Sporosarcina pasteurii: one gene and its partner. The protein of the gene in region 2 interacts with the protein of the main gene of each other region in a pairwise test. Links are inferred from orthologs where the notes say so. Each region holds a gene or a part of one and is shown on either strand. Other genes may lie near its edges.

Region 1 (4,534 bases), 780 kb from region 2 along the record:
GGATTTTCATACTGAATATTGAGCCCCGTTTTAATGCCTGGCCCAACGACTACCGGTTTTATATTAAAGTACTTCTGACACATTTGCTCAAGCGGAAACATTACCGGTGGGACAACGGATGAGATAATAATTCCATGAATATCCTCAAAACGTAGACCGACATGTGTAAACAACGATTTTACCTGCATTGCATATTCATCTTCCGTTTTATGTCTATACGTTTCCATACGCCAATGATATTTAAGTTCATTTCCCTCATAAACACCGAGGACAATATTCGTATTCCCTGTATCCATCACTAGTATCATATTCGATTCCTCGCTAACTTCGACATTTTCCCATATCATACCACACTTATGGAACGAAAAAGAACCGACTGCTTCAAAAAAGGAAACAGTCAGTTCTCTGGTCAATCACGCCCTCGTGTGATTGCGTTTGTTTGAATTGTGCAAGCAGATTACAATTCAAATTTTTATCATTTGTTGAATTAAATTAATCTCTACGCTCTTCCTGAATAGGGTTAGATGGCTTATCACCATCGAACTCTTTTGGTAGGTCACCAATGGACGGATCATTTGGTGCACCTGTTGAATCGGGCATAGTTTCTTTCTGATCAACTTCGGTAGACGAATCAATCACTTTCCCGTTTCCACCATTATTATCATAAGAACGTTCAGGTAATGTACCGTGATCTTTCAAATGATTAATTTGCTCCGCATCGAGCGTTTCAACTTCAAGTAATGTTGTTGCAATCAAGTCTAAAAGATCTCTTTTTTCCGTCAGAATTTCTTTTGTTCGGTCATACTGCTCTTTAATAATACGTTGCATTTCTTGGTCAATTTCATACGCTATAGACTCTGAATAGTTTTGTTCAGAACTAAAATCACGGCCAAGGAAAACTTCACCTTGAGACTGACCAAATTGCAATGGACCAAGTTTCTCACTCATTCCATATTCAGTTACCATTGAACGTGCAATTCCTGTTGCGCGTTGGAAGTCATTATGTGCACCTGTCGAAACTTCACCAAGTGCAATTTCTTCCGCAACACGTCCACCCAGTAAACCAGCAATCTTATCTAGAAGCTCCGGCTTCGTCATGAAGTAACGGTCTTCTTTCGGAAGCATAACCGCATAACCGCCGGCTTGCCCACGCGGAACAATCGTTACTTTATGGACGATGTCTGCTTCGTCAAGTGTAAGGCCGATAACTACGTGTCCCGCCTCATGGAAGGCAACGATATTTCGTTCCTTTTCTGATATGACCCGACTCGTTTTAGCTGGCCCCGCGATCACACGGTCTGTCGCCTCATCGATATCGGCCATATCAATCTTCACTTTATTTCGTCTTGCCGCAACTAACGCAGCCTCGTTTAATAAGTTTTCAAGGTCTGCACCTGAGAACCCAGGCGTACGTTGTGCAAGCGCTTTTAAGTTCACTGAATCATCTAACGGTTTGTTTCTCGCATGTACTTTTAATACTGCCTCTCTACCTCTTACATCTGGGCGACCAACAGTGATTTGACGGTCAAAACGTCCCGGACGTAAAAGTGCAGGGTCTAAAATATCTGGTCGGTTCGTAGCAGCTACGATAATAATGCCTTCGTTTTCACCAAAACCATCCATTTCAACAAGAAGTTGGTTAAGTGTTTGCTCACGCTCATCGTGTCCGCCACCAAGTCCTGCGCCACGTTGACGACCAACTGCGTCAATCTCGTCAATGAAAATAATACAAGGTGAATTCTTCTTCGCATTTTCAAAAAGGTCACGTACACGTGATGCCCCGACACCTACGAACATTTCAACAAAATCAGAACCTGAAATTGAGAAAAACGGTACACCCGCCTCACCTGCAACTGCACGTGCTAACAACGTCTTACCTGTTCCAGGAGGTCCTACGAGCAAAATCCCTTTAGGAATACGAGCACCGACTTCTATAAATTTACGTGGGTCTTTCAAAAAGTCAACGACCTCAACGAGTTCTTGTTTCTCTTCGTCTGCTCCCGCGACATCTTTAAAGCCAACCTTCTTCTTATCGTCCGTGTGGAGTTTCGCTTTACTCTTTCCGAAATTCATCACACGACCGCCGCCCCCGCCTTGCGCTTGGTTAAGCAAGAAGAAGAACAAGATAAATATAATGATGAAAGGGACAAGTCCAGTAAAGAACGATACCCATGCGCTTGTTTCTGGCGCTTTTAAAAACTCAACTTTAGTATTAGTCGACGAGGCAATATTACGAATATCTCCTAATAACGCTTCATCATTTTGTGGAATATTAGTGAGGAACTCTTCTCCCTCTTCATACCCCTTCATTTCACCTCTTACTACATAGACGAGCTGATCAGGCTGGAAGGTCGCATTCGTAACTTCTCCCTTTTCCAACGCAATAATAAACTCATTGTAAGTAAGTGGCTTCGTTTTTGGATTTGCACTGTTCAGCGAACCAAATATCCCCATAATTGCTAGGAAGATTAGTCCGTATAATAGAAAGTATCGAAGTATCCGATTCATCCCAAAGCCTCCCCATTTCAATCAATTACGCCTCTTTGTTATTGTTTCCTAAATTCGAATGTAGCTATCATACTGCATGCCCATTCAAAATTTGCGGAATCTGCCGGAGGCTTTACAATAATTCAGCAGTGTTCATTCAAGCCTTTTGCTGAATAAAAAACTAAGTTGCATTCAATATACAATTCCTTAAAATCATTACCTTCTTTTATAAGAAGTTAAACAGAAAACTATTGTAAATCTTATCATAGGTCTGATTCAATCTACAACGAAAATGCCTTATATTCATAACGTTTTTTATAAATAGATAGGGTTGCTAGAGCTCTTTTAAAAAGAATAAATCTCTTTCTTCAACACACCGATGTAAGGTAAATTTCTATACTTCTCTGCATAGTCTAGTCCATAACCTACTACGAATGCATCTGGAACATTAAAACCAATGTAGTCTGCTTCCAAATCCACTTTCCTGCCACTCGGCTTATCAAGAAGCGTAACAATTTTAATAGAGTTTGCCTTTCTATATTTCATCAAGTCAACAAGATAACTTAACGTCTTACCGCTATCAATAATGTCCTCAAGGATTAAAATATCTCTACCTTCTACGCTTGTGTTTAAATCTTTTATGATTTTCACTTCACCAGAGGAAACTGTTGCATTTCCATAACTAGATACGTCCATAAAATCCAATTCAATATGCGCATCTATTTTCTTAATTAGATCACTCATAAAAGGAAGTGCTCCTTTTAGCACACCAATTGCAAGCGGAAATTTATCTTGGTATTCCTCTGTGAGGATTGCACCAAGCTCGTTTACTTTTTCTTGGATTTCTTCCTCAGATATTAAAACTTCTTCAATGTCATTCGCAAGCATCAAAATTCCTCCTAAATTAATTGTTCCCTACAACAAATATGTATTTGCTATCGGCAGTTTGCTGCTTTGTAAATTTATTTCCATACCTTAAACTCGGTACGGCGCATACTTCTTCCTGTTTCGTTACAATAACAGGTAATTGGTCACGTAAAGTCCGACTCACTTTTTCATCAATAAACAACCTCGATAACCGTTTCGCTTGTGTCATCCCTTGCAATAAGATTCGATCCCCCTCTTTTCTCGGGCGAACCGACAGGGGTAACGATTCCTCTGGCAAATCGAAAAAAGTGACTTCTTTCGCGCTTAAAAGTATATCGTTATTCACATCTGATATTTTCTCCCAATACAACCATAAGTAATCATCCCAGTAGACCTTTTCTCCTCTTAGCAAAGGAATTTGTTGCGGTTGTACGGCATGTTTGGATCTTAATGTAAATTTATCGTATTCACGGAGAAAATGGAAACCATATGGTAGATCAATGGATACATTCCCATCTTGCGAATGGAGATGTTCCAGAAGTTGACGAATGAGGTCAGATTTATAAAATAAAGCACTATTTTCCTGATGATAAAGATAATCTAATAGTAGAGGAATCACCCGTCTTTGTAAAGCAGTTGGTATGCTTTGAAATGTCTTTACATTCATTGAAGGGAAGCCATCATGAGTAAATTCCACATGCAGTTCCACTTGCTCTTTTGCTAATTGTTGTAACAACGCTTCATCTTCTTGAAGTTCGTCTGTTAAAGGGACAATATTTTTAACGACAGATTTATTTTCGCGCACCATATAGGGGACTATATAACGCCTAAAACGATTCCGCATATAATCATCACTTTGATTGCTCGGGTCTTCATGATATGGGACTTCACGTTCTTTCACATATTGATAAATTTCGGCTTTATCTACGGATAAGAACGGACGGATGAGCGTGCCTATTGTAAACCTTCTTTTAATCGGCATACCTAATGGACTACTTCCTTTTGTCACTTGCATAAGAACTGTTTCAAGCTGATCTTCCGCATGATGTCCAGTCGCAAGATATTCATAACGGTGTTTGCGCATAACTTCATCAAAAAATTCATATCTACCCTCACGACAAACTGTTTGGACATTTCCGCCTGTTCGCTTTAAGATAGCTGGTACCGGAACGTTGCCGCC
Region 2 (6,242 bases):
AATCCCATTTACTTCTACTCCATGGCGAGCTAGCGAGGCACGTGCAGCTTTGGAATCCGTACATAGCTTCTTTTTCGTATCATCTTTTAACCAAGCCTGAAATGAGTCAGATTTTTGGACAACTTCAAACGGCAAATACAGCGTCTTCGTATCGTCTGTAAGTGACACACCTTCGATATTCGCCCGCAAATAGTTTTCATCCATCATTTCTATATGAAGTGCCATTTCATTTGAAAGTTGACTGACATCTATCTCTGATACAGTTGTCACTTCAACATCTTCCTGCTTCTCCTCAATTGGATTTCCACCAAGCTTTTCAAGTAATGTATTGAATTTCAACTCTTGATAAATGTTAATGAGCTCGTCCATATTTGGACCGCTATAAGATAAATCATCGATTGAAATCGTAATTGGAGCATCTACAACAATCGTTGCTAAATCGCGACTCATAAAAGCCGTTTCTTTATTTTGTGTTAAATTTTCATTTAATCTTTTAGCCGTAATTTTATCGAGTGAAGCATAGATTTCCTCAATGGATCCATATTCCTTCAATAGTTTTAAGGCTGTCTTCTCACCAACTCCTGGAACCCCCGGAATATTGTCTGAAGAATCACCCATCAATCCTTTCATATCAATAATTTGGTGGGGTTGTATCCCATACTTTTCCATCACATGTTCTGGCGTATATTTTTCAGTATCGGTAATCCCTCTTCTAGTGATGAATACTGTTGTATGCTCCGTCGTCAATTGTGTTAAGTCTTTATCGCCAGAAATCACAACGACTTCAGCATCTTTTTTGTCCCCTTGATGACTTAATGTTCCAATAATGTCATCTGCCTCATATTGGTCAAGTTCATATTGGGGTATATTATACGCCTTCAACATTTTTCTTAAATAAGGGAATTGCTCGGAAAGTTCGGATGGTGTCTTTTGTCTACCACCTTTATATTCATCAAATGTTTTATGACGAAACGTTGTTTTACCAGCGTCCCAAGCAACGAGCATATGCGTTGGCTTTTCTTCTTCTAAAATATTTTGCAGCATCATTGTAAAACCATAAACTGCATTTGTATGAATGCCTTGATCGTTTGTTAATAACGGTAAGGCAAAAAACGCCCTATACGCGAGACTGTTTCCATCAAGCAGTACGATTTTCTTTTTTGTCAAAAATATTCCACTCCTCATTATCAGTCAATACACCACTCTAAGTGAAAGTAAAAACCGTCATCTTCTCTCCATTCTACCATGTACGATAGTGGAAATGAAAATGACGGCCTTGCCTTCAAGTTATTCGATATAGCCTGTTAAAATTTTTGCATACGGTGAATCCGCCGGAAGGATAATCATAGTATCTTCACCAATCGTCTTACTATACGATTGTAACGTTCGATATAATTGATAAAATTCCGGGTCTATAGAAAAAGCTTCGTTATAAATTTTTGCCGCTTCTGCTTCGCCTTCCGCATGGATAAGTGCTGCTTCCTTCTCTGCAGTGGCAAGCATTTCTTGTACTTCTCGATCTGTTTCCGCTTCAATTCGACGCTTATCCGCGTCTCCTTCTGATAAATACTTCTGTGCAATTGATTGTCTTTCGGAAACCATTCTCGTATAAATTGATTGTTCGTTTTCCTCAGGTAAGTCAATACGCTTGATCCGAACGTCTACCAATTCAATTCCAAAATTCCCTCTTTCCAGTAATTCGTTGACTCGTTCCGTAACACGATCATTTAAACTACCACGAGAAGAGTTTTCATCATTGACAACGTCTACATAATCGAGTTGACCGAGTTCTGTTCGGACGACAGAATAAATAAATTCATTCATACGCCCTTCTGCATTGACAATATTTCTGGCATTCGAAATCATTTTAACTGGATCATTAATTTTCCATACTGCATAATTATCAATAATAATTCTCTTTTTATCTTTTGTATTAATTTCTGATTCTGAAACATTATACGTCATTTGACTTTTGGGCAAGGTCATGACACTTTGAATAAACGGTATTTTCATGTTAAGCCCCGGCTTATCAACAATCCGTGTAATTTCCCCGAACTGACGAACGACACGATACTCATTTTCTTTGACGACAAAAACATTCGCCATAAGAATAACGAGCACTGCAAATACGGCAGTAAGACCAATTGTTAGCTTCACATATTTTTTAATCTGAACAGGACCGTTAAATTTAACTGTGTTATCAGGGTCATTCGGACTCTTTCTCCTTTGTTTTGCCCGTTGTTTTTCCATAAATTTTTCTTCTATACTTTTAAATGGATTTTTATCTTTAGTCATTTTGATCCTCCTTCTCTTCACTTTTTTCTAGTGGTGGTGGAGTTTGTAATTGACTTTGAAGTTGTTGTAAGGGTAAATATTTCACGGTTTCACCATTATCATTCATAATATAAATTTTTGCATTCGGTAGCACTTTTTCTAGCGTTTCAAGAACGAGACGTTGACGGGTAATATCTTTGTTTTTTTCATACTCCGCATGTAAGTCTTTAAAAAGCGCTACGTCCCCATGTGCTTGTTCTATTCGAGCAGTTTTTTGTCCTATTGCCCTCGATTTGATCGCATCCCGTTCTCCTGCTGCTTCGTTTTGCTTTTGATTTTCATATTTTTTTGCTTCATTAATTTTTGTGTTTTTAGTTTCTCTTGCATCCGTTACTGAGGTAAATGCAGCTCGTACGTCCGCATTCGGTAGCTCTACATCTTGTAGATTCACACCTTGAATAATGACACCGATATCATACTTATCCATTAAAGTAGCAAGTAAATCTCTTGTTTTTGCTTCAATCTCAGCTTTTCCATCTGTTAAAGCCGCATCGATTGTTGAACTACCAATGACCGAGCGAATTGAGGCAGAAGTTGCATCATGTAAAATCTCTTCCGGACTTTCTGAATGAAATAAAAACTTTTCTGGCTCTGTGATTTTCCATTGTACGACTAGATCAGTAAGGACGATATACTCGTCACCGGTAATCATTTTCGTCTCTTTGTCATAAGAAACAAGATCGCCACTTTCATCTTGCTTATAACCAAACTTAAGACTATATGTCTCCTTTGATAAAACTTCTACATGTTGAATCGGCCATGGTAACTTAAAATGTAAACCTGAATCGGTAACAATCGAATTCGCCTGACCGAATGTAATAACAACTGCTTGTTCCGATTCATCTACAGTGTACCAAGTAGTAAAACCAATTACGATAAGAATGAGCCCTGTTAGCGCCATTCCAATAATCGTTAATATACGTTTAACACTCATTACGCTTCTCCCCCTTAATTAACACCCATTCTTATACGGTTCATCATTCCAAAAGTTTCATATTTTTCTATAACTTATTATATCTAACTGTTTTAAAAACTTTTCAACTTGAACGCAACGTAAATTTCACTCTTTAAACGAAATAGGTTAATCCTAAAAAAAGAAGAGAAGATTTTACTTTCCTTCTTCTCTCCTTTCGTAAGAATCACGACATTGTATTCACTTATTCTTGCTTAATGGGTAATTTCACGTAAAAGGCCGTACCGACGGAAGGTTTACTATATACTTCAACTGAACCGTTATGTGCTTCTATCAGATGCTTGACGATTGCAAGTCCTAAACCAGTTCCACCAGATTCTCTACTTCTGGCTTGGTCTACCCGGTAGAATCGTTCAAACAACCTTGGTAATTGTGATGGCTCAATCCCAATCCCTTCGTCTTCTACTATGATAATAACTTGTTCGCTAGTTTTTTCGATGTATACTTTAACTTCTTTACCATCTTGGGAATACGCGAGCGCATTTGACAATAAATTTACAAGTACTTGTATAAGGCGGCCGGCATCTCCCTCTACAACAATTTCTGAAGATGGTTGAAAGATAATCTTCATTTTCTTCTCTTTTACTTTTACTGAAACAAGTTGTATCGCTTCTTCAATCACTTTATTTACATGAACATCGGTAAATTCTAACTTAAACTCGGCTCTTTCAACACCAGATAGTATGAGTAAATCGTCAATCAATGAATGTAATCGTTCACTTTCTTTATGAATTATTTCAAGAAAGTTCTTTCGGACTTCCCGATCTTCCATCGCTCCACTTAGTAATGTTTCGGCAAACCCTTTAATGGATGTTACAGGCGTCCTTAATTCATGGGAAACGTTTGCAACAAAATCTTTTCTAATCTCCTCCAAACGGATGAGTTCCGTTATATCATGAATCACAACTACGATTCCAAGCCAGTTCCCATGATTCCCAATTACTGGAGCACCATATACACTATAGGTGGCTGATTTCCCCTCAATCTCTATCGAAAATCGAGTTTCTTGCCCTTGTTCCGTCATAAAGACTTCCTCAATTAACTTTTCAATTTCAGTAGGTAATCCGATTGAATAAACCGTTCGACCAATCACCTCTTTATCTTCAAAGCCAAAAGTTTTTCTGAACATACCATTCACGAGGCTAACAGTCCCACCTCTTCCAAACATGAGTAAACCGCTGCCCATACTCTCAATAAGCGTTTTTAATCGGTCTTTTTCTACGATACGTTTCGTAGACATTTTCTCCATAGTCTCAGAAATTTCTTTGACTGCAATTGAAAGTTCGTCTTCATAAAAATGTAGATACGGATGATTCGCCCAATCGACCGTCTGCCCTTTTGAAATTTTAGTCACAACCGATGTAATATCATCCACTGGTTTCGCATAATTTAATAATAGCCTCATTGAAATGATCATCGAAAGAATAAAAGCAATGAAAAGAATAATGATTAAATACAGCATGTATTGATTGAATGTTGGGTTCTCTAAATTCTTATAAAACAATGGAAAAAACTGGCCTAGTACAATGCCTAGACCAGTTAAAAGCATTCCAATAAGAATCGCATATGCACCTACAAGACGGCTATATAACCCTTTCACTAGAAGTCACTCCTCAAATTTATATCCAATTCCCCTTACCGTTTTTATATAGATCGGCTTTCTAGTATTTTCTTCTATTTTATCCCTCAAATGACTTACATGCACATCTACAATCCGTGTATCACCTGCAAAATCATAGTTCCAAACAGCGCTCAACAGTGTATCACGCGAAAGAACTCTATTTTTATTACGGATAAAGTAAACAAGCAATTCGAACTCTTTTGGTGTGAACTCTAGTTTTTCTTCAGATAAGTACGCTTCATATTGCTCTAAGTATACCGTTATGGGACCTGAGGTTAGAACTTCTTCATGATTAATCGAATCCGTAACGGTCGTCGTTCTCCGTAATACGGCTTTAACGCGAGCCATGACTTCTCTAGGACTAAATGGTTTTGTCATATAGTCGTCAGCCCCAATTTCTAACCCCAATACTTTATCTAATTCTTCACTTTTTGCTGTAAGCATGATAATCGGAATATTAATATGACGTTTTCGTAACGTTTTACAAACTTCTATCCCATCTACTTTAGGAAGCATTAAATCTAATAAAATAAGATCCGGCTTTTCATCCTCAGCTTTGCGTATTGCTTCCTCGCCCTCAGTAGCTACTAATGTTTCATAACCTGCTTGCGTTAAGTTATAATCGAGCAATGTACGAATTGATTGCTCGTCATCCACAATTAGTATTTTGAGTTTATCAACAGACACCCACTATCCCTACCTTCAATCAATTATCTTTTCTTATTTGTATGACGTTTTAAAAATTATCTAACGCATCTGCTGTTAATCGATTAATCACTTTTGGTGGAGTGACTTTTATGTAGCCTGTTATCACCACTTCGCCTTCTTCATTACAAGCCTCGATTTGTATGACAATAGTATTTTCATTTTTTTGCACTTCAGATACTTCCATTAGAAAGTCGATTGTTTCATAATGGTAAACTGGTATTGGAAATTTCAGATGTTCCTCTATGACATGAGAACCTGGTCCTGGTAAATATTTAGAGGCAGCAGACGTAACGATACCAGTTAACATAATTGTTGGCACAATAGGTTTTTCATAAGTTGTTTGTGAAGCAAAATCATGTTGAATATACAAAGGATTACTATCATTTGTTAATCCTAAGTACAACATCAAGTCTTTATCCTCTATCTTTTCCGTTAATTTTAATTTTTCTCCTACGGATATATCCTCAATTTTTCTACCTAGACGTCTTTTTTTGCCAAGTATCAACTGAATTCCTCCTCTAGAAACTTTTATGAATCCTAATGTTCTAATTTTATCAACTGTTTTATATAAGTATCGCCATTCAATTCTATACTTTTACTTATTAT

The links. Proteins that work in one complex are often made in the same cells at the same time.
Region 1: the proteins of hflK (region 2) and ftsH interact in binary tests that used the Escherichia coli proteins (3 or more experiments, as listed by UniProt). The link is inferred for Sporosarcina pasteurii from one-to-one orthologs.

The regions. Positions count from the first base shown.
Region 1 is NZ_CP160452.1:95,424-99,957, reverse strand. Bases 1-2,904 are described here. They hold ftsH (ATP-dependent zinc metalloprotease FtsH), read right to left. Parts: upstream 2,509-2,904; coding sequence 493-2,508; downstream 1-492. Other genes in these bases: hpt (hypoxanthine phosphoribosyltransferase), read right to left, coding at 2,833-2,904; AB1H92_RS00465 (type III pantothenate kinase), read right to left, coding at 1-308. In the rest of the region: more of hpt, read right to left, coding at 2,905-3,375; tRNA lysidine(34) synthetase TilS, read right to left, coding at 3,392-4,534. UniProt on the Escherichia coli protein: Acts as a processive, ATP-dependent zinc metallopeptidase for both cytoplasmic and membrane proteins. Plays a role in the quality control of integral membrane proteins.
Region 2 is NZ_CP160452.1:879,705-885,946, reverse strand. The notes cover bases 1,279-4,260. They hold hflK (FtsH protease activity modulator HflK), read right to left. Parts: upstream 3,269-4,260; coding sequence 2,288-3,268; downstream 1,279-2,287. Other genes in these bases: pnpS (two-component system histidine kinase PnpS), read right to left, coding at 3,492-4,260; hflC (protease modulator HflC), read right to left, coding at 1,288-2,295. Outside these bases: polA (DNA polymerase I), read right to left, coding at 1-1,167; more of pnpS, read right to left, coding at 4,261-4,712; AB1H92_RS03990 (response regulator transcription factor), read right to left, coding at 4,914-5,615; AB1H92_RS03985 (MaoC/PaaZ C-terminal domain-containing protein), read right to left, coding at 5,665-6,141.